Regions from separate parts of the Paenibacillus sp. FSL R7-0216 genome, predicted to be linked through region 2. Evidence: predicted binding sites of a transcription regulator. Region 2 holds the regulator's gene; each other region holds the start of a gene.

The links. Region 2 encodes Rex, which represses fermentation and respiration genes when NADH is low (regulators of the CRP and FNR family bind a similar motif). Its sites were predicted from a motif close to TTGTGAAATATTTCACAA; they were not measured.
Region 1: a site for Rex is predicted at 3,954-3,971, ahead of adhE (bifunctional acetaldehyde-CoA/alcohol dehydrogenase). Genes of this name have one in related genera too.
Region 3: a site for Rex is predicted at 1,640-1,657, ahead of hydE ([FeFe] hydrogenase H-cluster radical SAM maturase HydE). Genes of this name have one in related genera too.
Region 4: a site for Rex is predicted at 2,497-2,514, ahead of MKZ15_RS21940 (cytochrome ubiquinol oxidase subunit I). Genes of this name have one in related genera too.

What each region holds. Positions count from the first base shown of each region.
Region 1 is NZ_CP150222.1:3,199,469-3,207,606, forward strand. It holds gene pflB (formate C-acetyltransferase) at 1-937, opposite strand, end outside; gene adhE (bifunctional acetaldehyde-CoA/alcohol dehydrogenase) at 1,189-3,804, opposite strand; gene MKZ15_RS14605 (Crp/Fnr family transcriptional regulator) at 4,244-4,960, shown strand; gene MKZ15_RS14610 (formate/nitrite transporter family protein) at 5,129-5,911, opposite strand; gene nirD (nitrite reductase small subunit NirD) at 5,996-6,343, opposite strand; gene nirB (nitrite reductase large subunit NirB) at 6,376-8,138, opposite strand, start outside.
Region 2 is NZ_CP150222.1:3,018,612-3,026,749, forward strand. It holds gene MKZ15_RS13655 (phosphotransferase) at 1-632, opposite strand, end outside; gene MKZ15_RS13660 (DUF5590 domain-containing protein) at 730-1,215, opposite strand; gene MKZ15_RS13665 (amidohydrolase) at 1,244-2,542, opposite strand; gene MKZ15_RS13670 (redox-sensing transcriptional repressor Rex) at 2,539-3,207, opposite strand; gene dinG (ATP-dependent DNA helicase DinG) at 3,226-6,081, opposite strand; gene MKZ15_RS13680 (tetratricopeptide repeat protein) at 6,270-6,902, opposite strand; gene panD (aspartate 1-decarboxylase) at 7,917-8,138, opposite strand, start outside.
Region 3 is NZ_CP150222.1:52,062-60,199, forward strand. It holds gene mazG (nucleoside triphosphate pyrophosphohydrolase) at 1-505, shown strand, start outside; gene MKZ15_RS00235 (HU family DNA-binding protein) at 690-962, shown strand; gene MKZ15_RS00240 (RNA-binding S4 domain-containing protein) at 962-1,243, shown strand; gene hydE ([FeFe] hydrogenase H-cluster radical SAM maturase HydE) at 1,741-2,799, shown strand; gene MKZ15_RS00250 (2-oxoacid:acceptor oxidoreductase family protein) at 2,894-3,886, shown strand; gene MKZ15_RS00255 (thiamine pyrophosphate-dependent enzyme) at 3,946-6,237, shown strand; gene nuoE (NADH-quinone oxidoreductase subunit NuoE) at 6,251-6,778, shown strand; gene nuoF (NADH-quinone oxidoreductase subunit NuoF) at 6,795-8,138, shown strand, end outside.
Region 4 is NZ_CP150222.1:4,765,615-4,773,752, reverse strand. It holds gene MKZ15_RS21955 (ABC transporter ATP-binding protein) at 1-377, shown strand, start outside; gene MKZ15_RS21950 (hypothetical protein) at 381-2,048, shown strand; gene MKZ15_RS21945 (nitrous oxide-stimulated promoter family protein) at 2,038-2,451, shown strand; gene MKZ15_RS21940 (cytochrome ubiquinol oxidase subunit I) at 2,603-4,009, shown strand; gene cydB (cytochrome d ubiquinol oxidase subunit II) at 3,996-5,012, shown strand; gene cydD (thiol reductant ABC exporter subunit CydD) at 5,012-6,748, shown strand; gene cydC (thiol reductant ABC exporter subunit CydC) at 6,745-8,138, shown strand, end outside.

The sequences.
Region 1 (8,138 bases), 180 kb from region 2:
GCAGTTTCATGACGAAGTGGTCAACCAGCTCTTGAGCCGTTTCTTCCGTCAACACGCCTTCAGCCAGGTCGCGTTCGATATAAGCGTCGAGGAACGAAGATACGCGGCCAAGGGACATTGCAGCGCCGTCTTGTTCTTTAACGGCTGCAAGGTATCCGAAATACAGCCATTGGAAAGCTTCTTTCGCATTGTTTGCTGGTCTAGCGATGTCGAACCCGTACATTTGACCCAGTTGTTTCAACTCGCCCAAAGCGCGGATTTGCTCGGACAACTCTTCGCGTTGGCGAATGACTTCTTCGCTCATCACGTCAACATCAAGTTCGGCATGCTCTTGTTTCTTTTGATTGATCAGGAAGTCCACGCCGTACAGGGCTACGCGGCGATAGTCGCCAATGATGCGGCCGCGGCCGTAAGCATCTGGCAAGCCGGTGATAATCCCGGTATGACGAGCGTTTCTCATATCTGCAGTATAGGCATCAAATACGCCTTGGTTATGTGTTTTACGAACGTTCGTGTACAGATCCACGATATCTTCCGGAAGCTCAAAGCCGTAAGCTTTACAAGCGGTAATAACCATCCGGATGCCGCCGTTAGGACGGATCGTGCGTCGGAAAGGCGCGGAGCCTTGCACACCAACGATTTGTTCTTTGTCTTTGTCAAGGTATCCAGGAGCATGGGAAGTAATGGTCGAAGGCGTGTTTACGTCAACATCCAATACGCCGCCAGCTTCTCTTTCTTTCTTGGACAAGCCCGATACGATTTCCCACAAGGCCTTCGTGTTAGCCGTAGCGCCTTTCAAGAAAGATTCGTTACCTACATAAGGCGTGATGTTCGTATCGATGAAATCCTTGGTATTCACCTCATTCATCCATTTGCCCGGTTTGAAGCCTCTCCATGCGTTTTGCACTTCTTGCACTTCTTTTTCGATCACCGACATCTTTATTCCCTCCATTTTATATAGTGGTCGCGGTTTGAAGGATATATCCCGCGCCTCATGATCCCTAAAATTTGTGATACTTTTCACAACTTAGACAATAATTGTGCCCGGCCATCCGGACCGGGGTTCCACTCCATCATCACTCTATGAGGGATCATTTATAATGTAATCATAGCTTATGTCCTATAAAAAGATTGTGACAAATATCACATTAAGTGATATTTGTCACGTTTTCACGAAGCGATGTTCACTTATTCTTCAAATCTTCCGTAGAAGGCGTCGCGATATACATCAGCCAGTTCAGTTACGAGCGGCAGCTTCGGATTCGCCGTCGTACATTGGTCTTCAAAGGCACGATCTGCCAAGTAATCGACGCGCGATTCAAAATCCTTCGCATCGAAGCCAAGCTCTTGGAACGTTTCCGGAATGCCCAGTTTTTTGTTCAGGTCGCGGATGGCTTTGATCAAGCTCTTTACGCCTTCTTCCGTCGTGCGAGCCGGAAGTCCCAGGATACGGGCGATTTCCGCGTAACGCTCGTCGGCCACGAAGTTCGTGTATTTCGGCCAAGCGGCGAATTTCGTAGGTTTCTTCGCATTGTACCGGATCACGTGCGGCATCAGGATCGCATTCGTGCGTCCATGCGCCGTATGGTATTGGCCGCCCCATTTATGCGCCAAGCTGTGGTTGATGCCGAGGAATGCGTTCGCGAACGCCATACCCGCCAGGGTCGAAGCGTTGTGCATTTTCTCGCGGGCCAGTTTGTCGCCGGTCAGCGCGGATTTCTCCAACCACTCGAACACCAGTTGGATCGCTTTGATCGCGAGGCCGTCCGTAAAGTCGTTGGCCATCACCGACACGTAAGCTTCGATCGCATGTGTCAGTACGTCCATACCGGTATCGGCTACCGCAACCTTCGGCAAGCTGTATACAAATTCAGGGTCAATGATCGCCACGTCCGGCGTCAACTCGTAATCCGCCAAAGGATATTTCGTGTTGCCGTTGACTTTGTCCGTAATAACCGCAAACGAGGTGACTTCGGAACCCGTACCCGACGTTGTTGGAATCGCAACAAATTTCGCTTTTTGTCCCAAACGTGGGTATTTGTAGATCCGTTTGCGAATATCCATGAATTTTTGCTTCAGGTTATGGAAGTCGGTATCCGGATATTCGTAGAACAGCCACATGCCTTTCGCCGCATCCATTGGCGAACCGCCACCCAAGGCGATAATGCAGTCCGGTTGGAATTTGGCCATCAACTCGGTCCCGCGTTCCACGGTCGTCGTCGATGGATCCGGTTCGACATCCGAGAACACTTCGATAGCAACCGGCGTTTGGCGTTGACGCAGATAGTGTTCCACTCTTTCCACATAGCCCAGCTTCACCATCATCGGGTCAGTGACGATCAGCACGCGGGAGATGTCCGGCATTTTGGCCAGGTATTGCGTCGAATTCTTCTCGAAGTAGATTTTGTTAGGCACTTTAAACCATTGCATATTCACGGTACGACGATTCACCCTTTTCACGTTGATCAGATTGACAGCCGTGACGTTCGACGAAGTCGAGTTGCGTCCATACGATCCGCAGCCCAGCGTCAGCGACGGCAGGTTCGTGTTGTAGATGTCGCCGATACCGCCTTGCGAGGAAGGCTGATTTACCAGGATCCGGCAAGTCGGCATCCGTTCCGAGAATTTTTGAATCACTTCTTCATTATCCGAGTGGATGACCGAGGAGTGACCCATGCCGCCGAATTGAACGACTTCCAGAGCACGTTCGATGCCTTGTTCCGCGTTTTTCACTTTGTAGCAAGCGAGTACAGGGCTCAATTTCTCAGCAGACAACGGGAATTTCGGACCCACGCCTTCGATTTCAGCAACGAGAATTTTCGTTCCAGCCGGCACGTCGATACCGCACATTTCCGCGATTTTTACCGCAGGTTGGCCGACGATCGAAGGATTCACTGCACATTTGTCGGCGATGATCGCGCCTGCAGTCAGCTTCGCAGCTTCATCTTTATTAACGAAATAACAACCGTTGGCGATCATTTTCTTCTTCACTTGGTCGAAAATCGGTTCTTCAATAATGACCGCTTGCTCGGATGCACAAATCATGCCGTTGTCGAACGTTTTGGAAAGGATCAGGTCGTTGACCGCTTGATCCAGGTCTGCGCTCTTTTCAATGAAGCAAGGAACGTTACCAGGGCCAACACCCAGTGCCGGTTTGCCGCAGCTGTAAGCGGCTTTAACCATTGCGGATCCGCCGGTAGCCAAGATGCAGGCGATGTCATGGTGATTCATCAGAGCGTTCGTGCGATCCATGGAAGGATTTTCGATCCACTGGATGCAATCGGCCGGTGCGCCGTGTTTAACGGCAGCTTCGAGCAATATTTTAGCGGCTTCCGTACTGCAGGCTTGAGCGGATGGATGGAAACCGAAAATGATCGGGTTACGTGTTTTGATGGCGATCAGAGATTTAAAGATGGTGGTTGACGTTGGGTTTGTCACCGGGGTAATCCCCATGATGATTCCCACGGGTTCGGCGATTTTTTGGAAGTTGTCGTAAGGACTATCTTCGATTACGCCTACCGTTTTATCGTACTTGATGCTATGCCAGATGTACTCCGTCGCAAACATGTTTTTGATGATTTTGTCCTCGTACACCCCACGGCCCGTTTCTTCAATCGCCAGTTTCGCGAGATGCATGTGTTTGTCGAGCCCCGCCAAAGCCATGGCTTGCACGATGTTGTCGATTTGCTCTTGATCCATGCTCATGAAGGCTTCGGATGCTTTCTTCGCCTTGTCGATCAAAGTTTGAATGTAATCTTGCGCGGTTGCCTGTGCTTTTGGAGCCACTTCGTTTTTAACGGCCATCTCTCTCATCCTCCTAAGTGGTTTAAGGATTTTGCCTGCAGGTACGGGTGATCAATGTCTAGTGAAAATTTTCACTTGCAAGCTAACCCTTATGAAGCTTGTGTGCTTCTCTTTATGTCTTGATCATAGCACAGGGGATGGTCTTTGTATAGTGAATTATTTCACATACTTTAAAAAAGTTGAAAGTTTTCACTTGCCATGATTTTATTTTCATATATACTTTACATTGTGTGAAAATTTTGAATTGATTTTTGTAAGCCCAAGCCTGTTATTGTGCGCATTACATAGCGCATTTCTATCATCTGACAAAGTGAATTTTCTCACAATGTTGAAATTTCGACACTTTTTCAGGCTTTACGGCCCCCAAAAAACCGAAAAAACGTTATATAATTAATTTAAAATTTTCAGAAAAATTTGGAGTACAAAGGGGAAATCGATGATGAGTGAAATTTTAAATGCCACCCTGCCCCGCGGTAATACGAGCTGTTTTACAGAGCAAAACTTCAATCGCCTTCTCGTTACGATGAAAGACAAAGCATATCCCGAGGGGACGCATTTGTTCTGGGAAGGTGACTTTTCCGATAAACTGTTCTACATCAAGCGCGGCCGCGTGAAGTTGACCAAATCGACAGATGAAGGCAAGGAATTGATCCTTTACATGTATGGTCGTGGCGACATGGTCGGTCAGGCCGATCCGTTCTTCAGCACGAAGCACAGCTTCACCGCCGAAGTCATCGAAGACTGCGAAATAGGCGTCATCGAGCAAAAGGATCTGGAAATCATGATCTGCCAGCATTGCGATTTCGCCATCGATTTCATGAAATGGATGGGAATCCATCACCGTTTGACCCAGACGAAATTCCGTGATTTGATGATGTACGGCAAACCAGGCGCATTGTGCTCGACACTGATTCGCCTTAGCAATACGTATGGCGAACAACATGGAGACACGATTCTGATCAACAAGAAGATCACTCACACCGACTTGTCCAACATGATCGGAGCAACGCGCGAGAGCGTCAACCGCATGCTGAGCGATCTGCGCAAGAAAGACGCGCTGGAGTACGAGAACGGCATGATCGTGATCAAAGACCTCGTGATGCTGCAGGATATTTGTCACTGCGAGCTATGCCCGAACGAAATTTGCCGTATCTAATTGCCCGCAGCTTCATCACCAATAGACGCTAGTGCTAGCGTATCGAACCGTCCCTTCTTTGGTTGGACGGTTTTTTGCTTTGCTCTTCTTCATATAAACAAAGCAAATCCCCCAAGCCTTGTCTATGATAGACGAACTTGGGGGACCATTCTCAGCTCCTGTTATGTCCTACGCCTTCTTGCGCACAGGCGAAATGAACCAATATGCCATACCGACAAACACGGCGCCGCCAACCATATTGCCTAGTGTAACCGGCACCATGTTGTGCAACCATCCAGCGACCGTAATCGTATCCGGATGATTCGGTAGCAGCAGCGACAAGCTGAGCAAAGTCATATTGGCCACGCTATGCTCGTACCCGCTCGCGATAAACGCATAGAGGCACCACCAGATCAAGACGAGCTTGGCGATATCCTCCTTGGCCCGGTTCGCCATCCAAAGTGCCAAGCAAACAAGCCAGTTGCACAGAATCCCGCGAAAGAACAGCTCTGTCACCGGAGCCCCCATCTTCTTGGCGGAAGCGGCAAAGATCAAATGCTCCGGCGCGGCCGTCTTAAACAAACCGCTGCCGACGATTAACAGACAAAGCACCAACGCACCTGCCAGGTTGCCTAGAAAAACAAGAGTCCAGTTCTTCGCCGTATCGCCAACCGTTGTCCGCTTCGCGAGCGTACTAGCCGTAAAGAACATATTATTGCCGGTGAACAGTTCGGAGCCAGCAAACACAACCAACGTCAGCGCCAGCCCAAAGGACATCCCCATCAGCATCGTCTGATATGGCGATTTGACCGCAGCCAACGGCCCACCGATGCTGAAGATCAGAATGATCCCCAACCCGACATACGCCCCTGCCAGCATGGCCGACACGAGATACCGTGGCAGACTTTCGTTCATCTTTTCTTTTTTCTTGACGGCCGCTTCCACGATCGCTTCCACGTTTTGCGTAAACATTTGTGTTCCTCCCCCATATGAAGCCTGCCTTGCTTTCAAAAAAAGCGCGGCGACCTCTCGATCACCGCGCTTCAGTTCATCCCGCTACGCTTGCTGCAGCACCGCTGCGGCAACGAAAACCTGTCCCTCTTCCACCTTGACCGGAAACATCGTCACCTGGCCGGTATCCGGCGCTTGAACCTGTCCGGTGGTCAGGTCGATTTTCCAATCGTACAATGGATCATACAGATAATGACCCGAAACGATGCCCTCGGCCAGCGGTCCGCCCTTCGGATGGGGATTCTGGTTTAATGCCGCAAAAATGCGACCATCCGACGTACGAAACACCGCGATCGACTGACCGGCCAATTCCACCACCCGACCGATCTGTGGCAGGAACTCCTCCAAGGCGCCCACAGGGTAAAACGTATCCCCACTCAACTCCATCTTCATGCTTGATAACCCCTTTCGCTTTAGACGCTACATTACAGCTGGTTGCTCATTTCCAACGAATGATACAATTTACCGCGTTGATCATCGTCGTTCAGCACTTTTTGCCATGGATCCGTCACTTGAGTCAAGGCAAATTCAATCCGTTCCATCAACGCCTTGCGGTTCTCGGTGTCGTCGACGACAACCGAGCGAATGTGCTCGAGCCCCATCCGTTCCACCCACTCCGACGTTCTCTCCAAGTAGTTGCCGGTTTCACGGTAATATTGCATGATTGCACCGCACAGCTCGATCAGTTCCTCATCGGTTTTTACCTTGCATAGCGAATCCGCCAAGCGCGCCTTGATCCCGCCATTGCCGCCGATAAAGATTTCCCAACCGCCATCATTACCGACGATACCGATGTCCTTCGTGCACGATTCGGCGCAGTTCCGCGGGCAGCCGTTAACCGCCATTTTGAATTTGGCCGGGAAATCAAGCCGTTCGAATTTACGCTCCAGCAGCGCGCCCATACCCATCGAGTCCTGAGTCCCGAAGCGGCAGAATTGCGAACCAACGCATGTTTTGACCGTACGCAGCGATTTGGCATAAGCATACCCCGACGGCATATCCAGCTCTTCCCAAACTTTCGGCAGATCTTCTTTCTTCACCCCGATCAAGTCGAGCCGTTGTCCGCCCGTGACCTTCACCACTTTGACATCGTATTTCAAGGACACGTCGGCGATTTTCTTCAGGTCTTCCGGGGTTGTTACGCCGCCGTACATCCGTGGTACCACTGTGTAAGTGCCGTCCTTCTGGATGTTGGCGTTCATCCGTTCGTTGACGAAACGCGAAGCCTTCTCATCCTCGTGCGTATCCGGGTAAATCATGCCCAGGTAGTAGTTGATGGCGGGCCGGCATTTCGAGCAGCCTTCCGGTTGCGACCATCCGAGTACGTTCATAACCTCTTTGGTGGTCTGCAGCCCTTTCTCCTTAATTTCCGCAACGATCTCATCGCGGCTCAGCGTCGTACAGCCGCAAATCCCCTGCTTCGCCGTTTGCGTGAAGCCGTCTCCAAGTACATATTGCAAGATTTGCTCCACGACCGGTTTACACCCGCCGCAAGAACGGGTCGCCCCGGTGCATGCCTTAATCTCGTCCACCGTCGTCATACCTTGATTAACAACACAATCCACGATCGTACCCTTGGTAACCCCGTTGCAGCCGCAGACGATTTCCTCGTCGCTCATCGTTTCGACCGAGGCCTTCTTCTTGGCTCCGCCGCCGCAGCAGCCTCCGCCCATCAGCGACTCGTACAATTCGTCGGTCATTTCTGCGCCTTGCTTGATCAGCTTCTGCAGTTCGGCCGAATCCGTGATATCGCCGAACAGCACCGCACCTACCAGCTTGCCATCCTTCAGCAAGATTTTCTTATACGTACGTTTCCAATCGTCCTTGTTCGCGATGACCGTATGTTCCGGCCCGTCGATGAATTCGCCGGTCGAGAAGACATCTACGCCGGAAATTTTCAGCTTGGTCGATACGACCGAACCTTCATAAGGTGGAGTGTCTACGCCGCTGATATGCTTGGCCATCACGTTCCCCTGCTCGAACAGCGGTGCGACCAGACCGTAACAGATTCCGCGGTGCTCGGTGCACTCACCAACCGAATAGACTCCCTCCAGCGAGGTTTGCATGTAGTCGTTGACCACGATCCCGCGATTCACTTCCATTCCGCTGGCCTTGGCAACGGCGACATTTGGTTTGATCCCTACCGCCATAACAACGAATTCCGCCGGAAGCTCCGTGCCGTCCGCGA
Region 2 (8,138 bases):
TGCGCCCACCCCGATGCAATCTGTTCAAATCGTCCCAGGTCAACGTTTTCCGTTGCAATGCGTTGCGTTTCAATCTCACTCGACAATAAGAGGTTGCCGCTGCGAAGAGCTTGCTCCTGAAGCGTAATCCAATGCTCCAATCGCTCCTCGCGAGCGGGAGGGCAAAACAAGGCGGATTCCTTCCGTCCCAACGTCCCGTCATTCAAAAACCGATGCATTTGGCCTGTGACCCGTCCTAAATCATAGACTTGATGGATGTTGGATTGTCCCGGCGGAACAAGTAGTCCCTGACAATACCCCATTACAATGAACTTTTCACCACTGTCCGACTCAAGCATCCTATTCCCGTTCGAGGTAAGAAGCGAAGGGCACGGAAAACCAAGTTCACTTAATCGCATTTGTTGCGATAAGGCCAATTGCAACGTTTCGGGCCGATAGGACTTAAACCGCTCCCTATTATATTGCTTAAGCACAAATTCACCGAAATCCGTGGTAATTTTCCATTTATAATTTAACCAACCTCTTTTAATAGGAATAGCCTGCCGGATTGGACTAGAAAAATGATGGTTAAACGCTTGTTTCAAGTCTTCCCACACCTTATTCTCTTGCCCTGTAGGATCGAGCAACTCCATGCCTTTCCCTCCTTACAAAAAAACGGTCTCGCCATTCAGGCTTTTCGCCTAAACCTCGAAACCGTTTATTAGGAATATTTCTATTTACGACGACCCGTCAGCGATTCGGCAGGGTGAACACTTCCGGTAGCGGTTCGCCCGTTGTAAAACTGAAGAACCGATAATAGTGGTGGTCCTTCTGTTTGTAGAACAGCTGCCAGACCAGTTGGTTATTGTAAATGCCCGGCAGCAGACGGACTACCTGGATACCCGGCAACGTCTGTTTGATGATGGCTCGAACCTGATTCTCGGACTTCCCTTCCGATAGCAATCGCACCTCAGGGTCCTGTCCTTCTCGGAGCCAAACCATCATTTTACGTCCGGATTCGTCTTCCCCCTGCACGACCCAGGTGACTTCATCCCATACCGACTTCCACACCTCGTCTCCCTGGACCAGGTCCGTCTCCTGCTTCGCCTGTTGAACGGCCTCTCTTTCGGCTCTCCACGTATCCTCATGAATGTATAGATAAAACCGGTGGAGACCAAGGAGCACGATCAACAGGATCACGATGGACAGCAGAATCCATTGGGTTCGCTTCCTCAACCTTCTCTTCCTTTCCTATCCTAGCGTATTACCGTGCCAGCAGTCCCTCGAACGCAGCTTGAGCGTCGTGCCGAATACGCTCCTCATCAAGCGTCAGGCAAGCCCCGTGTTTGACGACCTGTTTGCCATTCACCCAAACGTGCTCCACGTCTTTTGGTCCAGCAGAATACACGGTGTGCGAGATGAAATCCGTTCGCGGCAGAAAATGAGCCTGCTCCGTGTTCAAGGCGATGAAATCCGCCTTCATGCCAGCCGCAAGCTTCCCGGTGTTCGGCAAGAAGACCGACTTCGCGCCGTACTCCGTCCCCATCTTGAGTGCTTCTAGAGCCGGAATCGCCGTCGGATCCCCGGATACGCCTTTATGAATCAGCGCGGCCAAACGAATCTCCTCCAGCATGTCCAGGTTATTGTTGCTGGCTGCACCGTCAGTACCCAGCGATACCACGACTCCCTTCTTCAGGAGCTCCGGTACTCTGGCAACGCCGCTGGCCAACTTTAAGTTGCTACCCGGATTATGAGAGACGGTAACGCCATGAGAAGCCAAGACCTCGATTTCCTCGTCCGTCAAATGTACGGCATGGGCGAGCAGCGTCGGGCGGGAGAACATGCCCAGCTTCCGTAGGTGCTCTACCGGGCGAACGCCGTAATCGTTCACGTTCTGCTCCACCTCGGCGCGTGTCTCCGACATATGCGTATGCATCGGTAGATCGAGATCGTGGGCGGCTTGTACGAACTTCTCGATGAAAGCCGGCGGACAGGTATATGGCGCATGAGGCGACATCATCGTCGTGATGCGTCCTTCCGCTTTACCGTGCCAATTCTGGGCAAACGCGATCGCTTCTTTAAGCTTCTGATCCTGCTCTTCCGGCGAGCATAGCCCGATCGCTCCGCGCATCAGCACGGCGCGAATGCCGGATTCCTCGACAACCTTGGCGACTTCGTCCATCTGATCGTACATATCCAAGAACGTGGTCGTACCGCCTTTAAGCATTTCCAGTACGGACAGCGCCGTTCCGGCATAAACGTCAGCAGCGGTAAACTTGGCTTCCATCGGCCACATTTTCTCCTGCAGCCAGGTTTGCAGTACCATGTCATCCCCATAACCGCGCAACAGCGACATCGCCGCATGACCATGGGTATTAATCAGTCCCGGCAAAAATAACAAGCCTTTGCCGTCAAACGTTTCGGCGCCTTCCACGCCTTCCGGGCGCTCTTCTCCGATATAGGTGATCGAATCGCCTTCAACAAGCATATATCCATGAATCACGGGGCGATTGGTCTCCAGTACGGCAAACGTCCCGTTCTTAATTAACCATTTACGACTCATACGTTGGCTTGTTCCTTTCCATCCTCCAGATAATATGCCAAGCTAAGCAGGTCTGTAGTGAAATCGGCCGCATGAATCCGCACTTCCGACGGCACCTTGAGAATCGTTGGCGCGAAGTTCAAGATGGCTCCGATCCCGGCCGCAACCAGCTCGTCTGCCACGCGCTGGGCTTCTGTGTCAGGTACCGTTATGATCCCAATACGGATATTATTCGCTCGTACCGTAGCTACCAGCTCCTCAATCGGTTGAATCGTGATGTTGTTGATTTGGGTACCGATCTTTGCTGGCGATGCGTCGAACACGGCGACGATTTTCATATTATCCTTCAAATAAGCATTATAATTCGAAAGGGCTTGCCCTAGATTACCGGCACCGACTAACGCCACGTTAATTTGCTGGTCCAAGTTGAGAATCTGTTGAATCTTCTCGATTAGGTAAGCCACGTCATAGCCGATCCCCTTCCGACCAAAATCGCCGAAATACGCTAAATCCTTGCGGATTTGCGCGGGATTCAGATCCAACTTCTGGCCCAGCTCCTGCGAGGAGACCGTGGGGACCTCCCTGCGGCTGAGTTCGTTCAAGAAACGCAGGTAAACCGGCAGTCTGCGGACGACGGCGTCCGAAATTTTTTCTGACTTCATGCTTCGTTTCCCCCTATTCTTCAATGCGATCAATAAAGCGGTTTAGGCTTCGGGATTCAACCATTCCGAGATGCGAGGTACCATTTGATTCATCGGCATATGCTCCATCTTCGGTCCGGGCAAAGAGTATAAAAAATACTTCCCATAGTAAGACTCCAGGATACGGGTATCATAAACGATTACGATGCCACGATCCTGCGAGGAACGGACGAGTCGCCCGAATCCTTGCTTGAAGCGGATAACCGCCTGCGGGACGGATAACTTCATAAATGGGTTTTTCTTCTCCCGCTGCAGTCGCTCACTCTTGGCTTCCACCAGCGGATGGTTCGGCGGTTGAAAAGGCAGCCGCACGATCGCTAAACTTGTCAGCGCCTCGCCGGGGATATCTACCCCTTCCCAGAAACTGCTCGTCCCCAGCAATACCGATGCATTTTGACCCTGGAAGCGCCGAGTCAGCTTGGTACGGCTACCGCTGTCCATCCCTTGCCCGATGACGGTGATCCCCTGCGCCGAGAGCAACTCTTTCAGCGGGTCATACACCTGTCTCAGCATCCGGTAGGACGTAAACAGCACCAGCATGCGGCCTTGAGTAGCCACCGCGGAATCTGCCAACGACTGCACCAACGTGTTAATGAAGTGATCATCTCCCACGCTGCCCTTTACGCTCGGAAAATCACGCGGAATGACTAAGAGTGCCTGGTCCCGGTAATTAAACGGAGATGGCAACATCGACGTAATCAACCGTTCCTCTTCCGCCGCCTCCGTCAGACCCAACTGCTCGATCATATATTGAAACGACTTATCGACTGACAATGTCGCGGAAGTCATAACGACGCTTTTTTTCCGATCGAAGAAAAATTCCTTCAACTGGGCGCTAACGTCAATCGGCACCGCGTACATTTGCAGCGAGCGGCTGCGGTAATTCCCGTTGGCTTCCATCCAATAAACTGTGTCTTCGCTTTCCAGCTTCATGAAGAACCGCAGTGATTCCCGTTCTCCAGCTAAATCCTTAAACAAGCCGCTGATATCGGTAAGCAGGCTTTCCGCAGCATAATCATCCTGCTCCTCCCGAATCTCGGACAGGAGACGATCCCCTTTTCGAAGCACGTCGCCCAGACCCACGTAAATCTGGTTTTCGAGCGCGGTCAGTGTCTCCCAATCCTTCGGCTTTCGGGTCGGCAGCAGCCGATATACGAATTGCCCCGGATCGCCGGGGGCCGCATCGCTGCGATCCGGCATCAAGCTGAACAGCAGCTCGCTGAGCTTGTCCCAGCTCTCTTTCACATCCACCAACACTGGGTAGATGCCATCGATCACTGCGCACCATTCCGCAGCTTTCTCCGCGGACGACGCATCTATCGAGCTCCGAAGATTAGCCAGCTGCCCTGTCTTGCTGTCTTTAAACAACCGGGTCAGCGTATGGACCACCGTAAAGTATTTCATATGAATGCCAAGATGCTTGCCGGCCACATCTTCCAAATGATGCGCCTCATCGATGACCAGCCGCTCATAGCCTGGTAGCAGCTGGTGCCCGGCCTGAATGTCCGTAAACAATTTAGAGTGGTTCGTGATGACCACGTCAGCTACTCCGGCTTCGTGTTTGGCACGATGATAGAAGCATTTGCGGAACCAGGGGCAGGATCGGCCTAAGCAGGATTCCGATTCACTGGCTACCGTCTCCCAGAAGTCGCCGCCGCGGTTTCCGAGATTCAACTCTTCATCGTCGCCGTTTTCCGTTTGTGTCAGCCACACAACCATTTGCGCGGCCGTCATCACCTCTTCTTTAGGTGTTGCGAAGTCTTTTCTATTCATTTTATGTTCAAATTTGCGCAAGCACAAATAATGCTGCCTTCCTTTAAATACGGCTGCGCGGAAAGGAAAAGGCACGACTTCCGTCAATAGCGGCACGTCGCGCTCCCGCAGCTGCTCCTGCAGGTTGATGGTATGAGTGCTGACCATTACCTTCTCTTCATTCTTTACACTGTGGTAAATGGCCGGCAGGAGATATCCCAAGGATTTACCGGTCCCCGTTCCGGCTTCGACCAGCAGATGCTTGTCTTCCTCGAAAGCCCGCATGACCTCATTCAGCATCATGTTCTGGGCTTCTCGCTCCTCATACTGCGGCAAACGCTCTCGCAGCCGTTCCCGAACCTGTTCCATGAACTGCTCGAACGTCACATCCGCCAGCGGATTTCGATCCGAACTGTCCCTTGGCGCTTGGATGTCCAGCCAATCCTCCACCTGCAGGGCGAATTGACGATAGTACACGAAACCATCTTCGCTTGGCACCGCCTCGCGTTCCTTCTCCTGCGTCATCGCATCGAAAAACCAGCCCAAATCGCTGTCCTCGCCTGCAAACAGATCGGCCAGACGCTGCAAAGTCAACAGCGGCAACTGCGCGCATTCCTCCAGACATTTCAGGAAAATGAGCGCCGTCGCCAGCGCATCGCTGTCCGCCTGATGCGGCCGATCATGCTCCACTTCAAACTCCGCCGCCACCAGCCCGAGCTGATAGGAAGTAAGCGAAGGAAACAGGATTTTCAAGAAATCCATCGTATCCAGAATGCGGCCGGTAAACGGCAAATAGCCTGTTTTGTCCAAAGCGCTCTGCAAGAAATTAAAATCGAATGCAACATTGTGCCCGACCAAGACGACGTCGTTTAGAAGCGGAACCATCTCCACCATCACTTCGTCTAGCTCCGGCGCATCCTTGACATCTTCCTCTGCAATTCCCGTCAATCCCGTAATAAAAGGAGGGATCGGAACACCTGGTTTCACGAAGGAACGATACACCTGCGATATCGTCTTATCCGGTTCTATAATGGCAAGTCCCACTTGAATAATTTCATCGGAGGACTGGTTACCCGTCGTTTCAAAATCAAGCACTGCGTATTTCATTGCTATTAATTGTCCCTTCATTCCAGTCTCTTTACAGCATAACAGAAGATAACCGATTTGAAAATTAATACAAACGGGATCTGTAATAAAAATCACAAAAACAAAACAAGCGATGCGCCGCTTTAAGCGGAATTTCGCATCGCTTCATGATTCAAGCCGTAAATAAGTGCGTTCAATCGGAATGAGACCTACAATAAGGAAGTCAGTTCCGGACTGTAATGCAATTTCCCCGTGCTGTGCGTGCAGGCCTCCAAATTGGCCAGTGGCTCGGGCAAGGACGGATCGCTGTGATGAGCCAACTTGAAGTACTCTTTTGCTTTGGTAAACACACCTTTTTGCGCCTCAATGCATCCGAGTGCGTTGTAAATGATGGAACGAAGCCGTTTGTTCGTCGCCTTCTCCAATACCAGCCAGAAATGCTTCGCGGCTTTGTCGATTTGCTCCAGGTGCAGATGGCACATTCCCATGTAGGTCTGGGCGAGCACACTGTCAGGAAACTGCTGCATGACCTGCTCAAATTGGGACAATGCCTGAGGAAACATCAGCAGTTTGTAATACCCTTGCCCTTTGATAAAAACGGGGTCATCCAATTCAGGAAGATCGGGCGTCTCCCTGGATGCCAGGCTCCCAAACGCATGGCGCAAATATCCCATTTTCTCCTCGAAGCATAACCACTCCTCGATGATCCCGTCGCTCATATGCTGAAGCAGGCTCCATTTCTTAGCCAACTCCAGCTTTTGAGCGTTACCGGCCAAGGGATATTTCCGTGTGATTTCGTCCAACATCTCATTCATTTCCGCAAACACATGCTGAAACATCATTCGCATCCCCCCAAACGAAAATGAAATCAGTCCGAGCCTTACGTTCATTTTTTGTTTCGAGGACCGTTTTCATTCCCGCAGGGAGGAATTACACTTTTTTGAAGGCTTTATTCTGGCTTTGGTAACTGTGGCGGATGCCGCAAGCTTGGGGTCCTCAGCGGGTCGGGGGTTGGAGGCGTATGTTCCAGTGTTCCCCAAGGTGGCCGATTCCGCAAGAACTAAGACGCGAATTGTATGCGAAAAATCGAATACAATTTGGCGTTTAACAGTGATTCTGACGGAATGTATCGAAATTTCATACATAATTGCGTGTTGGGAAGGCAATGACCCGCAATCTGTATGAAAAACCGAATACATTACGGTTTTTGGTTCATTCGCGATGATTTGTATATGAAAAATCGAATACATTTCGGCGTTTTCGATGATTCTGACGGAATGTATTCGAAATATCATACATAATTGCGTGTTGGGAAGGCAATGACCCGCAATCTGTATGAAAAACCGAATACATCACGGTTTTTGGGTCATTCGCGACAATTTGTATATGAAAAATCGAATACATTTCGGCGTCTTCGGTGATTCTGACAGAATGTATTCGAAATTTCATACATAATTGCGTGTTGGGAAGGCAATGACCCGCAATCTGTATGAAAAGCCGAATACATCACGGTTTTTGGGTCATTCGCGGCAATTTGTATATGAAAAATCGAATACAATTTGGCGTTTTCGATGATTCTGACGGAATGTATTCGAAATATCATACATAATTGCGTGTTGGGAAGGCAATGACCCGCAATCTATATGAAAAACCGAATACATCACGGTTTTTGGGTCATTCGCGGCAATTTGTATATGAAAAATCGAATACAATCAGCGAGCAACGTTGACCAGGTGCGTAGCGTAGCTGGAGGCTACGTGAGCACACGGAGGGCCCGGCTGAATTCAAGATTCGACGCCGAGCCCTCCCCCTGAGTCCACTTCGTGTCCGAAGATGACTTTATGAACTACCTTATTTTAGCGGATCATGGCGTGAAGTTCTTGGTGCGCCTTCTCCACCGGCTTATTGTTCTCGTCAACGAACACAACCGTTGGTTTATGGCTGCGTACCTCTTCCGCCGACAATTGGGCGTAAGAAATGATGATGACACTATCGCCCGGCTGCACAAGACGTGCTGCCGCGCCGTTCAAACAAATGACGCCGCTTCCGCGAGGCCCCGGAATCACATAAGTCTCCAG
Region 3 (8,138 bases), 2.3 Mb from region 2:
CGTGTTCGGAAATTTGAGCGCGGAGGACGCCGAGGCGGCGCTGAACAACTGGGAAGCGATGAAAGCCGAGGAGAAGAAGCGCAAAGGCATCGAACCCGAACGCCAATCGGCGATCAGCGGGGTACCGCGGGATTTGCCTGCTTTGATGAAGGCATACAAGCTACAGAAAAAGGCGGCCAAGGCCGGTTTCGACTGGGAGGACATCGACGGCGTCTGGTCCAAGCTGGAGGAGGAAATCCGCGAGCTGAAAGAGGCCATTGCGCAAAAGCAAGATCCTGAGTCGCAAGAGCTGGAGCTGGGTGACGTGTTGTTTTCGGTCGTGAATGCCGCCCGTTACATCGGGGCCGACCCGGAGCAAGCCCTAACTCGAACAATTCGCAAATTCACATCGCGCTTCCATTACGTTGAGGAACGGCTTCGCGAACTGGGGAAAACCCCCGGCGACAGCACGTTAGCAGAAATGGACGTTTTATGGGATGAGGCTAAGTCGAAAGAACGGGAATGATGGGAGAAAAGGCCTAAATTTCGGTTTTTTTGCGAAAAAAACAAAAAAAAAGTTCCAAGCAGTGCAGGATTTTTAAAATCAAGCAAGAATACTCATACAAAGATAACCATCTGGCCCTGGACAGGCCTAGTGCCTGTAGTGCCAAGGTATCACCTATTTCTTTTATTATTGGGAGGCATTATTAATGAACAAGACAGATCTGATCAACAACATTTCCAGCAAAAGCGGTTTGACAAAAAAAGACGTTGAATCCGTATTGAACGGTTTCCTCGGCGAAATTACCGATGCCCTTGCTGGCGGCGACAAAGTACAATTGATCGGCTTCGGTACGTTCGAAACTCGTAAACGCTCCGGTCGTACGGGCCGCAACCCGCAAACCGGCAAAACGATCGAAATCCCGGCTTCCAATGTTCCAGCATTCAAAGCGGGTAACAAACTTAAAGAAGCTGTAAAATAATGCGTCTTGATAAATTCCTGAAGGTATCGCGGTTAATTAAGCGGCGCACGGTGGCCAAGGACGTCTCCGAACAAGGCAGAGTCCTCATTAATGGGCGCGAATCCAAGCCGAGCAGTACCGTTAAAGTTGGCGACGAAATCACGGTTCGATTCGGCCAGAAGCTGGTGACCGTGCGCGTTGAACGACTTGTCGAAACGACTCGTAAGGATGAAGCTGCGACCATGTATACCTTAATCAAGGAAGAGCCGATCGCGAAGGATACCGGTCTGGACTGGTCCTGAAATAGCGAAGCTCAGAGCATGTTCCGTTAACTCGGGACATGCTTTTTTTATCTCCGACTAGGTTGTAAAAAATATCCTAGCTAAACTGTGAAATCGTGGTAATATATTAAATACACATTTACTAACGTTTTCGATTAAGCACACTTGCTTCTTAGAAAACACCTCTGATCAACCTCATGTCGAAATTCAACGACGCTGCAACCGTAGCACGCATCTACGAACCGAAATCACACCCATCGATCAAACAACAGTCGAACTAACGATCCTATTCATTGTACGGAACAAAGTATGAAGCAACAAACGAACCCAACGACATGCCCATTTCTTCGCTCAGACTGCAGCTTTATCCTGAAACCGGGGTGATCTTATTCGCGAACATTAATTAAAACGCTTACAAAGTGAAAATATTCACAATTACTTCATTCATCATTTTTCATGACAGCCATAGGGTATACAAAGGTCCATAATCCAGTTTATCCAAAAGGGATGATCGACTGATGAAACAGCTTGTGCACAAGCTCTATGCCCGGAGAGAGCTCTCCAAGGATGAGCTCGTCTATTTGCTGGGGCATATGGATGTCGAAACCCGCGGGGAGCTCTTCCGATTTGCTCGTCTGAGACGGGAAGAGGCTTACGGGAACAAGGTGTACATGCGCGGCTTGATCGAATTTTCGAGCTACTGCCGGCAGAACTGCTTGTATTGCGGGTTGCGGGCCGGCAATCGCGACGCTGAGCGTTACCGGCTCAGTCCCGAGGAAATACTCGAATGCTGCCGGGAAGGGTATGGGCTGGGTTTCCGCACATTTGTGCTCCAAAGCGGCGAGGACCCCTGGTATACGGCCGATCTGCTGGCTGCCTTAATCCGGGAGATCAAATCGGAGTTTCCGGATGCGGCTATCACCTTGTCGATTGGCGAACGGGAGGAGGAAACCTACCGTTTGCTGTATGAAGCGGGGGCGGATCGCTTTTTGATGCGTCATGAAACCGCTTCCCGAAGGCTATATCAATTTCTGCATCCATCCATGTCTTTTGATCACCGGCGCAAGTGCCTAGAGACGCTACAGTCGATCGGTTATCAGGTGGGTGCAGGGTTCATGGTCGGGCTGCCCGGCCAAACCGCGGAGGATTTAGCGGAGGACATGAATTATCTGAAGACGTTAAATCCGGATATGATCGGCATCGGGCCGTTTATTCCTCATGATCGGACCCCGCTTGGTGAGGCGAAAGCTGGATCTTTGGAGGATACGCTGATCATGGTGGCCCTAACTCGCCTATTCATTCCCGATGCTTTAATTCCCGCAACGACCGCACTCGGCACGTTAAACCCCGAAGGCAGAGAATTGGCGCTGAAGGTTGGGGCTAATGTGGTCATGCCTAACCTGTCCCCTGTCTTCGTTCGCCAGAAATATGCCCTGTACAACAACAAAATCTGTACGGGAGACGAATCTGCGCAATGCAGGCACTGCCTTGAGCTCCGGATTGGAGCCGCGGGATTCTCCGTAGATATGGGAAGGGGGGACAGCCTGAAGGCGGCAGGTACGCGCCGCCATGCATAATATGCGCATTTGTGGGCGGATTGACCGAACAAGAGATTTCTTTCGCTATTATTCGTGAAATATTTCACAACTAAACGTAGAGGAGACATGGCGAATGAGCATATTGACCAAAACGAACGAGCTTGGATTTTTTGAAATTCGGCTGGAATCCATCGGTGGGCTCGGAGCTAACCTGGCTGGGAAGATGCTGGCGGAATCCGGGGTACTGGGACTCGGCTTAAACGGGGCAAACTTCTCGTCTTATGGTTCGGAGAAGAAAGGTTCTCCCGTGAAGAGCTTCGTCCGTTTATGTGAACCGGATGTAGAGATTCACGATCACAGCCCGATTGAGGAGCCGGACGTAATCGGTGTCTTCCACGAAGCGTTGCATAAGACAGTGAATGTCTTAAGCGGCCTGAAACCGGACGGGATTGTGTTGGTAAACTCGACCCGTGATTTCGAGGAGATTCGGCGCGACCTGAAGTTCCCATATGGGACGTTGGCTGTTGTCGACGCAACGGGCATCGCTATCGACGAGCATACGAAGGTGAACACCTCGATGCTGGGGGCGTTGTTCCGGATTTGCGATTTTCTCGACCCGGATTCCATGCGCGAAGTGATCCGACATACGTTCCAGAAAAAATATCCGCACCTGGTGGAGCCCAATCTGCGTACGTTCGACCGGGGCTATCAAGAGGTGCGTTTCCAGACAATCGCGCCGCCCGAAGGCGCGACGGGAATGCGCTTCGAGCGGCCGCAGCCGTTGCTCGGCTACGAGACGCAAGCGCCTGGCGGCGTGATTCGCGCGCAGGGTAACAGCCTATTGAAGGATTTGAGCGGTTCTCGACAGGGCTTCCTGCCGGAACTGAACCTGGAGAGCTGCATTCATTGCGCCAACTGTGACACGGTTTGCCCGGATCTGTGCTTCGTATGGGAATCCGGGGAGGACAAGAAGGGGCGGCCGCAGATGTTTTTGCGCGGGATTGATTATCAGTACTGCAAAGGCTGTTTGAAATGCGTGGAGATCTGTCCGACGGGTTCGCTTAGCGTGCGCCGTGAGGAAGCCGGGTATGCCGAAGACCACCGCGTGCCGCATGTATTCCAATAGAGGTAGTTGAAACCTTTATTTAAAGAACTCGCAGAAGAGCCTAAAGGAGGACTTTATCGATGTCTATAACCGAAGAGAAAGTCACAAAAATAACGCTGGCAGAACAAACGACAGCCTTCGAATCGGGCAATGAGGCGGCGGCGATGGCGGCGGCTCAGATCAATTACCATGTGATGGGGTATTTTCCGATTACGCCGTCCACGGAGATCGCGCAGATTCTGGATCAGAAGAAGGCGCAAGGCTTGCATGACATCAAACTGATTGCGGCGGACGGGGAGCATGGGTCGGCGGGGATCTGTTACGGGGCGGCGCTCAGCGGAGCCCGGGTTGTCAATGCTACCAGTGCCAACGGGTTCATGTACATGATCGAACAGCTGCCGGTGCAGTCCGGGACACGGTTCCCGATGGTGTTGAACTTGGTCACGCGCGCGATCAGCGGTCCGCTCGATATTCGCGGCGACCACTCCGATTTGTATTACGCGCTGAATACCGGTTGGCTGATTCTGACGGCGAGTACGCCGCAAGCCGCGTACGACATGAACATTATGGCGCTGAAATGGTCAGAGCATCCGGAGGTACGGCTGCCCGTGATCGTTGCCTATGACGGGTTCTTTACGTCCCATCAGAAACGGAGACTGAGTTATTTCAAAGACGCCAAGGCGGTCCGGGCCTTTGTGGGCGAAACGCCGCCGACCGGCTTCGATACCGTGGCTGACCCGTCGCAGCCGATAACGGTCGGCGCGCATATGAACGGCGACGATCTGCTGAATAATCATTACCAGTTGCACCTGGCACATGAGCGAGCCGGCGAAGTGTATCAACAAATCGCCGCTGAATATAAGGCCCTTTCGGGGCGCGAATACAACGTGCTCGATTTGTATCGGATGGAGGATGCGGAGGTCGCCTTGTTCCTGTTGAATTCCGCGGCGGAAACGGCCAAAACGATCGTTGATAAGCTGCGGGCGCAGGGAGTTAAGGCGGGGATCATCCGGCCGAACGTCATCCGACCCTTCCCGGCGGAGGAAATCCGGAATGCATTGCGTGGTGTAAAAGCGCTGTTGGTAGGAGAACGCGCCGATTCCTACGGTGGCAAAGGCGGCAATATGACGCATGAGATCCGCTCCGCGCTGAAGCTGGATCCGGCGAACCCAACGATCGTCTTATCCCGCGTGTTTGGGCTGGGGGGCAAAGACTTCTATCCAGACGAAGCCGAAGCGTTCTTTGATTTGGCTATCGAGGCGATGAACCAAGGCAAGGCTGCAGTGCCTTTCGATTACTTCGGACAGGTGCCCGGCGATCCGATCCACGAGCTTAGACCGCTGTTGACCCCGCAGCACGGGGATGCCTTTAACAGCGGGTTGATTCAGGTGACGCCGGATGAGGCGACCGGCAAGCTGAAGGTGAAGCTGCCGCCGCTTCGCAGCCTGACGGCGAAGCCGAAGCGTCTGGCTCCAGGTCACGGTGCTTGTCCGGGCTGCAGCGCGATTTCTTCGCTGGAGCTATTTTACAAAGGCATTGAAGGGGATGTCGTCACGTTATTCCAAACCGGATGCTCGTACGTCGTTACGGCCGGGTACCCTTATACCTCGCATAAGCAAACGTTCATCCACAACCTATTCCAGAACGGAGCCGCGACCGTAGCTGGAGTCGTCGAGGCGTTCTGGGAGCGGAAGCGGCGCGGCGAGATCGACGTCTCGGACAACGTCACCTTCATCATGGTGACCGGCGACGGCGGGATGGATATCGGGATGGGGCCGGCGATCGGTTCGGCGCTGCGGAACCATAAGATGATCATTTTGGAATACGACAATGAAGGGTATATGAATACCGGATCCCAGCTTTCCTACTCCACGCCGCTGGGCCATCAGACCAGCACGTCCGGCGTAGGCAAGACGCAGAAAGGGAAAGCGTTCCACCACAAGGATACGCCGCAGATCATGGCAGCGACGAACATTCCTTACGTGTTCACCGGGGCGGAAGCCTTCCCGCAGGACTTGATCACGAAGGCAGCCAAGGCACAGTGGTATGCGCAACATGAAGGCTTAGTGTACGGGAAGGTGCTTAGCACTTGTCCGTTGAACTGGCGGTCTGAGGATCAACTCGGCACGAAAATCCTCAAGACGGCGGTAGATTCCTGCTTTTTCCCGCTCTATGAAATTGAGCATGGCGTCACGAATATCACCTACAATCCGGAAGCGAAGAACAATCGGATTTCGCCGCAGGAATGGCTGAAGCTGATGGGCAAGACGAAGCACATGCTGAAGGAAGAGGAACTGCTGGAAGCGTTCGAGGAGGAAGTCAATCGGCGCTGGGATCGGCTGAAACTGAAGCACGAAAGTCCGCTGCTCTAGGAAGAACTGCCGGATGATGAAGGGAGAGGATGCAAATATGGAAGAGACTTGCCATTGCGAGGGAGAGCAGGAGCGGCTGCGCCGGGTCGGGGAAATCGTCGATCAGTTCCGCTTGCTGCCAGGCGCGTTGATCCCAGTGCTGCACGAAATTCAAGATTTGTACGGCTACCTGCCGGAAGAGGCGCTGCAAATCGTTTCCCGGGAGCTGGGAATGCCGATGGCTGAAATCTACGGGGTAGCGACGTTTTATTCGTTTTTCTCGCTGGAGCCGAAGGGGGAGCATGTGATCCGGGTCTGCATGGGGACGGCTTGTTACATTAAGGGTGCCCAAGGTGTGCTGGATCGCCTCAGCCAGGAGCTGAACGTTCCTGTGCAGGGGACGACGGCGGACGGGAAATTTACGCTAGATGCCACCCGCTGCCTGGGGGCTTGCGGTTTGGCGCCGGTGATGACGATCGGCGAGAAAGTGCATGGCCGGCTGACGCCAAACGAAATACCGAAGATTCTGAAGCCGATGCGCACGCCTGCGGAGACGCATTAGAAGGGAGGGTGGAACGATGAAAACGTTGTTGGATCTCGAGAGTATCCGTACGGCGCAGTTAAGTCGGCTGGTCCGCCGAAAACTGGGTAAGAGCGGGGCCGGGGATGGGAGCGTTGCGGAGCGGTCCGTCATGATCTGCGGCGGCACGGGATGCACCTCTTCGGACTCCATGCTGATCGCGGACGCGTTTGAGCAAGCCGTGACCAGCCAAGGAATTCAGGACAAGATCGATATCGTAAGAACCGGCTGCTTTGGGTTATGCGAGCTGGGGCCGGTCGTGATCATTTACCCGGAGGAGGTGTTCTACAGCCGGGTGAAGGTGAAGGACGTGGCGGAGATCGTCGATGAGCACCTGCTTCAGGGCAAAATTGTCGAACACCTCGTCTATCAGCAGTCGCTGGAGGATGGGCGAATCAAGCCGCTGCATGAAGTCGACTTCTTCCGCAAGCAGCAGCGGATCGCTTTGCGCAACTGCGGCACGATCGATGCGGAGGAAATCGACGAATATATCGCCATGAATGGGTACAAGGCGCTTCATAAAGTTCTGACGACCATGGATCCGGGGGAGGTCGTGGCCGAGGTGAAGGAAGCAGGCCTCCGCGGGCGCGGCGGCGGCGGGTTCCCGACCGGGGTCAAGTGGGAGACGGCGGCGAAGCAGCGGACGGGGCAAAAATATATGATTTGCAACGCCGACGAAGGCGATCCAGGCGCGTTCATGGACCGCTCGATCTTGGAGGGCGACCCGCACTCCGTGCTGGAAGGCATGGCGATCGCCGGCTATGCGATCGGGGCAAACCACGGCTTCATCTACTTGCGGGCGGAATATCCGATCGCGGTGAAACGGGTGCAGGCGGCGATTAAACAGGCCCGCGATTACGGGCTGCTGGGCGAGGACTTGTTCGGCAGCGGTTTCTCCTTTGACATCAGCGTCCGCCTGGGAGCGGGGGCGTTCGTCTGCGGCGAAGAGACAGCGCTGATGAACTCCGTCGAAGGCAAGCGCGGCATGCCGAATCCGAAACCGCCGTTCCCGGCCGTCAGCGGGTTATGGGGCCAGCCGACGGTGATCAATAACGTGGAGACGCTCGCCAATGTGCCGATCATTTTGCTGGAAGGCGCTTCGTGGTATGGGAGCATCGGGACGGAAAAAAGCAAAGGCACCAAGGTTTTCGCCTTGGGCGGCAAGGTGGTCAACACCGGGCTGGTGGAGGTGCCGATGGGCATTACGCTGCGCGAGGTCATTTACGAAATCGGCGGCGGGATTCCCGGGGGCAAGGCGTTCAAAGCGGTGCAGACCGGCGGCCCTTCGGGCGGCTGCCTGACGAGCGAGCACCTCGACCGTCCGATCGATTACGATACGCTG
Region 4 (8,138 bases), 1.7 Mb from region 2:
CGACGTTCTCCAAAGGGATGAAGCAAAAGGTGCTGCTCATTTCCAGTCTGCTGCACAATCCGGACGTGCTGTTTCTGGACGAGCCGCTGAGCGGCCTTGACGCCAACAGTGTCATGGTTGTTAAGGAAATGCTTGCTCTACTGGCTGCTCAAGGCAAAGCCATTTTTTATTCGTCTCATATTATGGACGTGGTCGAGAAGATTAGCAGCCGAATCGTCCTGTTAGATGGAGGCCGCATTGTGGCCGACGGCAGCTTTGACGAGTTGAAGGAACAAAACCACGAAGGGTCGTTGGAACAGATTTTCAACCAATTGACCGGGTTCAACGAGCATCAGGATATCGCCGGACGTCTCGTGTCTATCGTGCAAGAGGTGTAGCTTATGGAAGAGATGAAGAGCTTGCGAGTGTTGGACCGATTCCGCGGATTATTCGTGAAAATGGGCGTGGACTACCCCGTGATGCGACGAATTCTTCAGGTCAAGCTGACGATGGACGCTAGAAGAGTGCCAACGATGGTGAATAAATCGAGGAAGAAGCAGCAAGCCGAAGCCGAGGACGGGAATCAGTTCTTGCGTTCGCTTTGGTTATACGTTATTTTTGGCGGACTCAGCTCGATGTTTGTATTGATGGGGGACAATTTGCTGTTTCAGATGAGCATCCTGTTCGGCATTATGATGTTTATGGTCATGACCGCGATGATTTCCGATTTCTCCTCGGTGCTGCTGGACATCCGGGATCGGAGTATCCTGGCGACCAAGCCGGTAAACCGCCGCACGATTACGATGGCGAAGACAGTACATATTTTTATTTATTTGTTTTTTCTGACCGGAGCGATCGCAATTATTCCGCTGGTGGTCGGACTGTTTCGGCAGGGGATCGGTTTCTTTGCCTTGATGCTGCTGGAACTGATCCTGATGGACTTGCTGATCGTGGTGCTGACCGCGCTGCTATATTTGGTTGTCTTGCGCTTTTTTGACGGCGAGAAGCTGAAAGATATGATCAATTACGTGCAGATCGGCATGACAATCACCATTGCGGTGGGGTATCAGGTGTTGGTCCGACTATTTGATTTTACGGCTATGGATGTTGTCTTTAAGCCGGCGTGGTGGCAGTACCTGCTGCCTCCGGTATGGGTCGGTGCCTCCTTTCAAACGGTGCTGCATCCGGGGGGAGGTTTAAGCTATGCCGGGCTGGCGGGATTGTCCATCCTTGTTCCGTTGGCGGCCTTTCTGCTGTACCTGAAGCTGATGCCGGCGCTGGAGCGAAACCTGCAGAAGCTGGCGGAGCCTAGTGCCAAGGTCACGAAGGGTTCGGGGAAGGCGCTGCGCCGAATAGCGGATCTTCTTTGCTCTACGCCGCAGGAAAGCGCATTTTTTCGATTTGCCTGGTCATTGATGGGCACAGAGCGGGAATTTAAGTTGAAGGTATACCCTTCCTTGGGCTTTGCGATCGTGTTTCCCTTTATCTTCTTGTTCTCGAATGGGCTGAATCAAGGGTTGGAGGGGATATCGGGCACCCGGATGTATTTGTTCATTTATTTTAGCGGTATCATGCTGCCCACGATCATCATGATGCTGCGCTACTCAAGCCGATATAAGGCGGCCTGGATCTACCAGACGGCCCCGATTTCCGGTGAAGCGCCGATCTACAAGGGGGCTTTGAAGGCCTGCCTGGTCCGGTTGATGTTGCCCTTGTACTTGGTGGAGGCTGCGATATTCGCAGTGTTGTTCGGAGTTTCCATTCTGCCGGACCTGATCGTAGCAGGACTGGCGATGCAATGTTTCGCCATACTTTGTTTTCTATCCCTACGCAAGGGTCTCCCTTTCTCGGAGCCGTTCGAAGCGGCGGGGCAACAAAATCAAACTTTCGTCATCATGGGGCTCATGCTGCTGCTGGGCGGGTTCGGCTTGCTGCACTGGCTGGCAACGATCATTCCATTTGGGGTTGTTGCCTATGGCGTCCTGATGATCGCAGGGGCATGGTTGGGTTGGAGGATGGCCTTCCGGATGCGTGTTACGGAAAAGGAGGGAGCGCCAAATGGCAACTAACGCCAGCGGGCCGCGGATTCGTCGCGAAAAGACAACCGTGGCCCTGATGATAGCGTTGTATTGCCGTAAAATGCACGGTGCCAACGGGCAGGCCGACCTGCGGCAACCGCGTGCCGCCCGTGTTGAAGCAACCTCTTTATGCGCTGAATGCGCCGAGCTTCACCGATATGCCGAGCAGCGGCTGGACCGCTGCCGGTTCGGGGAAGGCAAGACAACCTGCTTGGCATGCCCCGTGCACTGCTATGCGGCCATCCAGCGGGAGCAAATCCGCAGGGTGATGGCTTTTGCCGGACCGCGGATGTTATGGCATCACCCGATTTTAGCGGTGAGACACCTGCTCGATGGGCAAAAGAAAGCCATTTCACAGGAATGTCAAAATTCAGCAACTACCAAAAAACGTTGATCTGATGCGGTTTTTTTCGCAAAAATAGCAATTGTGACATTTCTCATGTGATTTCTGTCACAAAATTATTATTTTTTGTCCGTTCGTTTTCATCATCCGGTGATAGAATTCACATTAGATAATAATCATTAGAAAGTAGGGAAAAGAAATGCTGGATCCGATTGTGCTTGCTCGCCTTCAGTTTGCAGTGACAACGATTTTCCATTTCTTCTTCGTCCCGGTATCCATCGGTCTGGTGCTGCTCATCGCGATCATGGAAACCATGTACGTTGCCAAGGGGAAAGAAGAATACAAACGGATGGCGAAGTTCTGGGGGAAACTGTTCCTTATCAATTTTGCGGTAGGGGTCGTGACGGGGATTCTTCAGGAATTCCAGTTCGGCATGAACTGGTCGGATTATTCCCGGTTCGTCGGGGACGTTTTCGGTGCGCCGCTGGCGATCGAAGCGCTGTTTGCTTTCTTTATGGAATCGACGTTTATCGGACTTTGGATTTTCGGTTGGGACCGTTTATCCAAGAAGGTCCATCTGCTGTGCATCTGGCTGGTCGCTTTGGGAACGACGGTTTCGGCGCTTTGGATTCTGGCCGCCAACTCGTTTATGCAGCATCCGGTCGGTTTTGAGGTGAATAATGGACGTGCGGAGATGAACGATTTCTTCGCATTGGTCACCAATGGACAATTGCTGGTGGAGTTCCCGCACACGGTTCTGGGCGCTTTTGCCACTGGGGCTTTCCTGATCGCCGGGGTCAGTGCGTATAAAATGTTAAGACGTCAGGATACCGCCTTCTTCAAAAAATCGTTTACGATCGGCATCATCGTCGCATTGATCGCTTCGTTTGGGACGGCGTTGTTCGGTCACCAACAAGCGCAATATTTGGTCAAGACGCAGCCGATGAAAATGGCCGCCTCTGAAGGCCTTTGGGGCAAGTCGGGCGACCCTGCGCCTTGGACGTTGTATGCCCATATCGATTCGAACGATGGCAAGAACAATTTTGAAATCAAAATTCCTTACCTGCTGAGCTTCCTGTCCTACAGCAAGTTCTCCGGCGAGGTCAAAGGCATGCACGAGCTGCAAGCCGAATACGAGCAAGCTTACGGTCCTGGGGACTACATTCCCCCTGTTCGGACGACCTTCTGGAGCTTCCGGATCATGATCGCCGCCGGCTGCTTGATGATCGTGCTTGGGTTGTACGGCGCGTATCTGGCTTGGCGCAAAAAGCTCGATAATCCGAACACCTGGTTTTACCGCTTTATGTTGTGGTCGATTTCATTGCCGTTTATCGCGAACACTTCCGGCTGGATCATGACGGAATTCGGACGTCAGCCGTGGACGGTATTTGGGCTAATGCAGACGAAAGACAGCGTTTCGCCAAGCGTAACGGGCGGACAGATCCTGTTCTCGCTGATAGCCTTTACAGCGATCTATTCGGTGCTCGGTGCCGTGTTGGTTTACCTGTTCGTGAAAGTCATCAAGAAGGGACCGAATGACGAAACGGGAGACGGCGCGGATCATTCGGCGGATCCATTCGGTAAGGAGGGATATCATGCTGTCTCTTAATGAGCTCTGGTTTGTCCTTGTCGCGGTGTTGTTTATCGGTTTCTTCTTCCTGGAAGGTTTTGACTTCGGGGTGGGGATGAGTACCAAGTTTTTGGCTAAAAATGATATGGAACGACGCGTCCTGATCAATTCGATCGGACCGTTCTGGGATGCGAACGAGGTTTGGCTGTTGACGGCCGGCGGCGCAATGTTTGCCGCTTTCCCGAACTGGTACGCCACTTTGTTTAGCGGATATTATACTCCGCTGGTCGTATTGCTGCTTGCCTTGATTGCGCGGGGCGTTGCCTTTGAGTTCCGCGGTAAAGTGGATAGCGGGAAATGGAAGGGGACTTGGGACTGGGCGGTTTTCATCGGAAGCCTGCTGCCTCCGTTCCTGCTGGGCGTCGTATTCTCCGGCTTGCTGAAAGGGTTGCCGATCGGCGAAGACATGGAAATGAAAGCCGGATTGTTCGATATGGTTAACCTGTATACCTTGGTTGGCGGCATTACGGTCGTGATGCTTTGCCTCGTGCATGGGCTGCTATTCGCTTCCTTGCGGACAACCGGGAGCTTGCAGGAACGGGCCCGCAAGCTAGCTCATAAGCTGCTCATTCCGCTCGCCGCCCTGTTTGTGATCTTCGGCGTGATGACGTACTTCGAAACCGACGTGTTTGAAGTGCGCGGTGTGTTGATCAGCTTAGTAGCGGTCCTGGGCGTCGCCGCCTTCGTGCTGGCTGGCTGGTTCATCCGTAAACAAAGAGACGGCTGGGCGTTTGGGATGACGGGCGCGATGATCGTGTTGTCGATCGCTGCGGTATTTGTCGGCTTGTTCCCACGGGTCATGGTCAGCTCGATCAGCGATGCCTTCTCCTTAACGATCGATAACGCGGCCTCCGGGCACTACTCCCTGAAGGTCATGACCATCGTGGCGTTAAGCCTGCTACCGTTCGTGCTGGGTTATCAAATTTGGAGTTATTTCGTCTTCCATAAACGCGTACACGAGAAGGAGCATTTGGAATATTAATGGGACGCGGATTAATGAAAATCACGGGGATCAAGCAGGTCATGGGGTTCATGGCCTTGCTGACCCTGGTTCAAAGCTTTGCAATCATCTGGCAGGCCAAATGGTTGGCGGAGATCGTCTCCGCTCTGTTTGCCGGGGCCAAGCTGCAGGAGCAAGCCGGCGGGGCCGGTTTGTTCCTGCTTGCTTTTATCGTGCGGCAGGTCTGTGGCATGCTGCAGCAGAGAACGGCGTACGCTTTTGCCGAGGAGACGGGTCGTACCCTGCGGGAGCGGGTACTGGAGAAGTTGTTCCAGTTGGGGCCGCGGTTTGCCGGAACGGAAGGAACCGGAAATTTGGTAACTCTCGTCTTGGAAGGCGTGACGAAATATCGTAATTATCTGGAGTTGTTTATTCCGCGCATGCTGGCAACGGGTTTAACGCCGGTTCTGATTTTGGCCTATGTTTACAAGTTGGATCTGGCTTCCGGGATTATTCTGACGCTGACAATGCCGATCCTAATCGCCTTTATGATCCTGATCGGGCTTGCGGCGCGCAAGCAAACCGAACGTCAGTTGAAATCCTATCGCACCTTATCGAATCATTTCGTTGATTCGCTGCGCGGGCTGGAAACGTTGAAATTCTTAGGGCGCAGCAAAGCGCATGTGACTTCGATCGAGCGGGTTAGCGACTCCTATCGGTCGGCAACGATGCGAACGCTGCGGGTGGCATTCTTGTCCTCATTTGCCTTGGATTTCATTACGATGTTATCGGTCGCTTCGGTGGCAGTCAGCTTGGGACTGCGGTTGGTTGATGGCGATATGGTGCTGCTACCGGCATTAACCGTGCTGATTCTGGCGCCGGAATATTTCTTGCCGGTGCGGATGGTCGGTGCCGATTTCCACGCGACGCAGGACGGCAAAGCCGCCGGGGAAGCGATGAATGAGATCATCGCCGCGGTGGACGAAGAGGCGGCTAAGGCCGCGCCGGTTCCGGCGGAAACGGTCTGGACCTGGACACCGGAGAGCACGCTGAGTTTGCGTGGGGTTGGGGTGATCCACGAGGAGGAAGCCCATCCGTCGTTGACGGAGGTGAACCTGACGCTGGGCGGCATGGGCACCATTGGGATTATCGGCGAGAGTGGTGCCGGTAAATCAACGTTGATCGACGTGCTCGGCGGCTTCTTGCGGCCGACCTCGGGCCGGTTCGCGCTGAACGGAACGGAGCTGGGCGATTTGACGTCGTCGGGCTGGCGGGAGCAGATCACTTATATCCCTCAGAACCCGTATATTTTCAGCGGATCATTGGCGGACAATATCCGCTTTAACGCGCCGGAAGCGACGCGGGAAGAGGTGGAGCGCGCGGCAACGGCGGCCGGATTGGACGGGCTCATTCGCGGCTTGCCGGGCGGGCTCAACGAGCTTATTGGCGGCGGCGGCCGGCCGTTGAGCGGCGGCCAGGAACAGCGCGTGGCGCTCGCCCGGGCCTTGCTCAGCCGGCGGCCTATCATTCTGCTCGACGAACCTACGGCGCATTTGGATATCGAGACGGAATATGAACTTAAGAATACGATGCTGCCTCTGTTTGAGGGGAAGTTGGTCCTCCTCGCGACCCATCGGCTGCACTGGATGCGTGAAATGGACCGCATCGTGGTGATGGAGCAGGGCCGAGTGGCGGAAGCGGGGACGCATACCGAGCTGATGGCCAAGCGGGGAGCGTATTATCGGTTGGCATCGGCGCAGCGGGGGGAGATCGTATGAAGCAGGAATCCTGGATTCGGCCCTATTTTCGATGGTATCGCGGTAGGTTTAGCTTATATCTTATTCTGGGCGTGCTCACGCTGCTTTCTGCCGGGATGCTGATGTTTACTTCCGGCTTCTTGATCTCCAAGTCGGCGATGCAGCCTTATAATATATTGCTTGTATATGTACCGATCGTCGGCGTGCGCACGTTCGGAATCAGTCGGGCAGTGATCCATTATGTCGAACGGCTGGTTGGTCATGATACCGTGCTGCGAATCTTGGCGAAAATGCGCGTGCGCCTCTATCGCGTGCTGGAACCGCAAGCGTTGTTCATCCGCTCCCGTTTTCGGACGGGGGATATTCTTGGCGCCCTTGCCGATGATATCGAGCAGCTGCAAAACGTGTATATCCGCACTGTGTTCCCTAGCGTTGTGGCGCTGATCTTGTATGCCGCAGCAGTGATTGCCATGGGCGTGTTCGACGTCGCGTTTGCGCTGTTGTTGGCAGCGTACATTTTCGTGCTTGTCGCGGTGCTTCCTTACCTCTCATTGCGGTTAACGCGGCGGACAAACGAGGAGGTTAAGCGCGAGCGGAACGGGCTGTACCAGAAGTTGACCGATGCCGTGATGGGGATCGGCGATTGGGTGATCAGCGGTCGGACGGCGGAATTCCTCGCGTCGTATGAGCAAGATGAGGCTGCGGTGGCTCGCAAGGACCGTAAACTGCGGGCTTGGGCCCGCTGGCGCAGCTTCATCGGTCATCTCGTCGTCGGCCTCGTCGTGATCTCGATGGTATACTGGGCCGGCGGCGAAACGGCAGCCGGACGGATCGACGCCACGCTGATCGCGGCGTTCGTGTTGATCGTGTTCCCGCTGTCGGACGCGTTTCTGCCCGTGTCCGAAGCGGTGGAGCGCACGCCGCAGTACCGCGTGTCGCTGGACCGGCTCGCCCGGATCTCGGGCGAGGGTGCCAGCGTCAGCGCGCCTGGCGATGCGGTGCCCGCTGCGGCGGGCGATGCCGTCTCGCGCACCGCTGACGTTCGGCTGCGGGACGTCCGCTTCGCCTACGCGGCGGAAGACGCCGATTCGGTAGACGGCGTCTCGCTGGATCTTCCGCAGGGCAAGCGGGTGATGGTGATCGGCCGCAGCGGCGCCGGCAAGTCGACGCTGCTGAAGCTGATCCAAGGCGCGCTTGCCCCTAGCCACGGGACGGTGCAGATCAACGGTATCCCAGCCGCCGCCTACGGCGACCGGATGCCGGAGGTGATCTCCGTCCTGAACCAAAGCCCCCACCTGTTCGACACGACGGTGGCGAACAACATTCGGCTCGGCCGTCCGGCGGCGACGGACGAGGAGATCGGCCGGGCCGCGCAGGCGGCGCAGCTCGGCCCGCTGGTTGCATCGCTGCC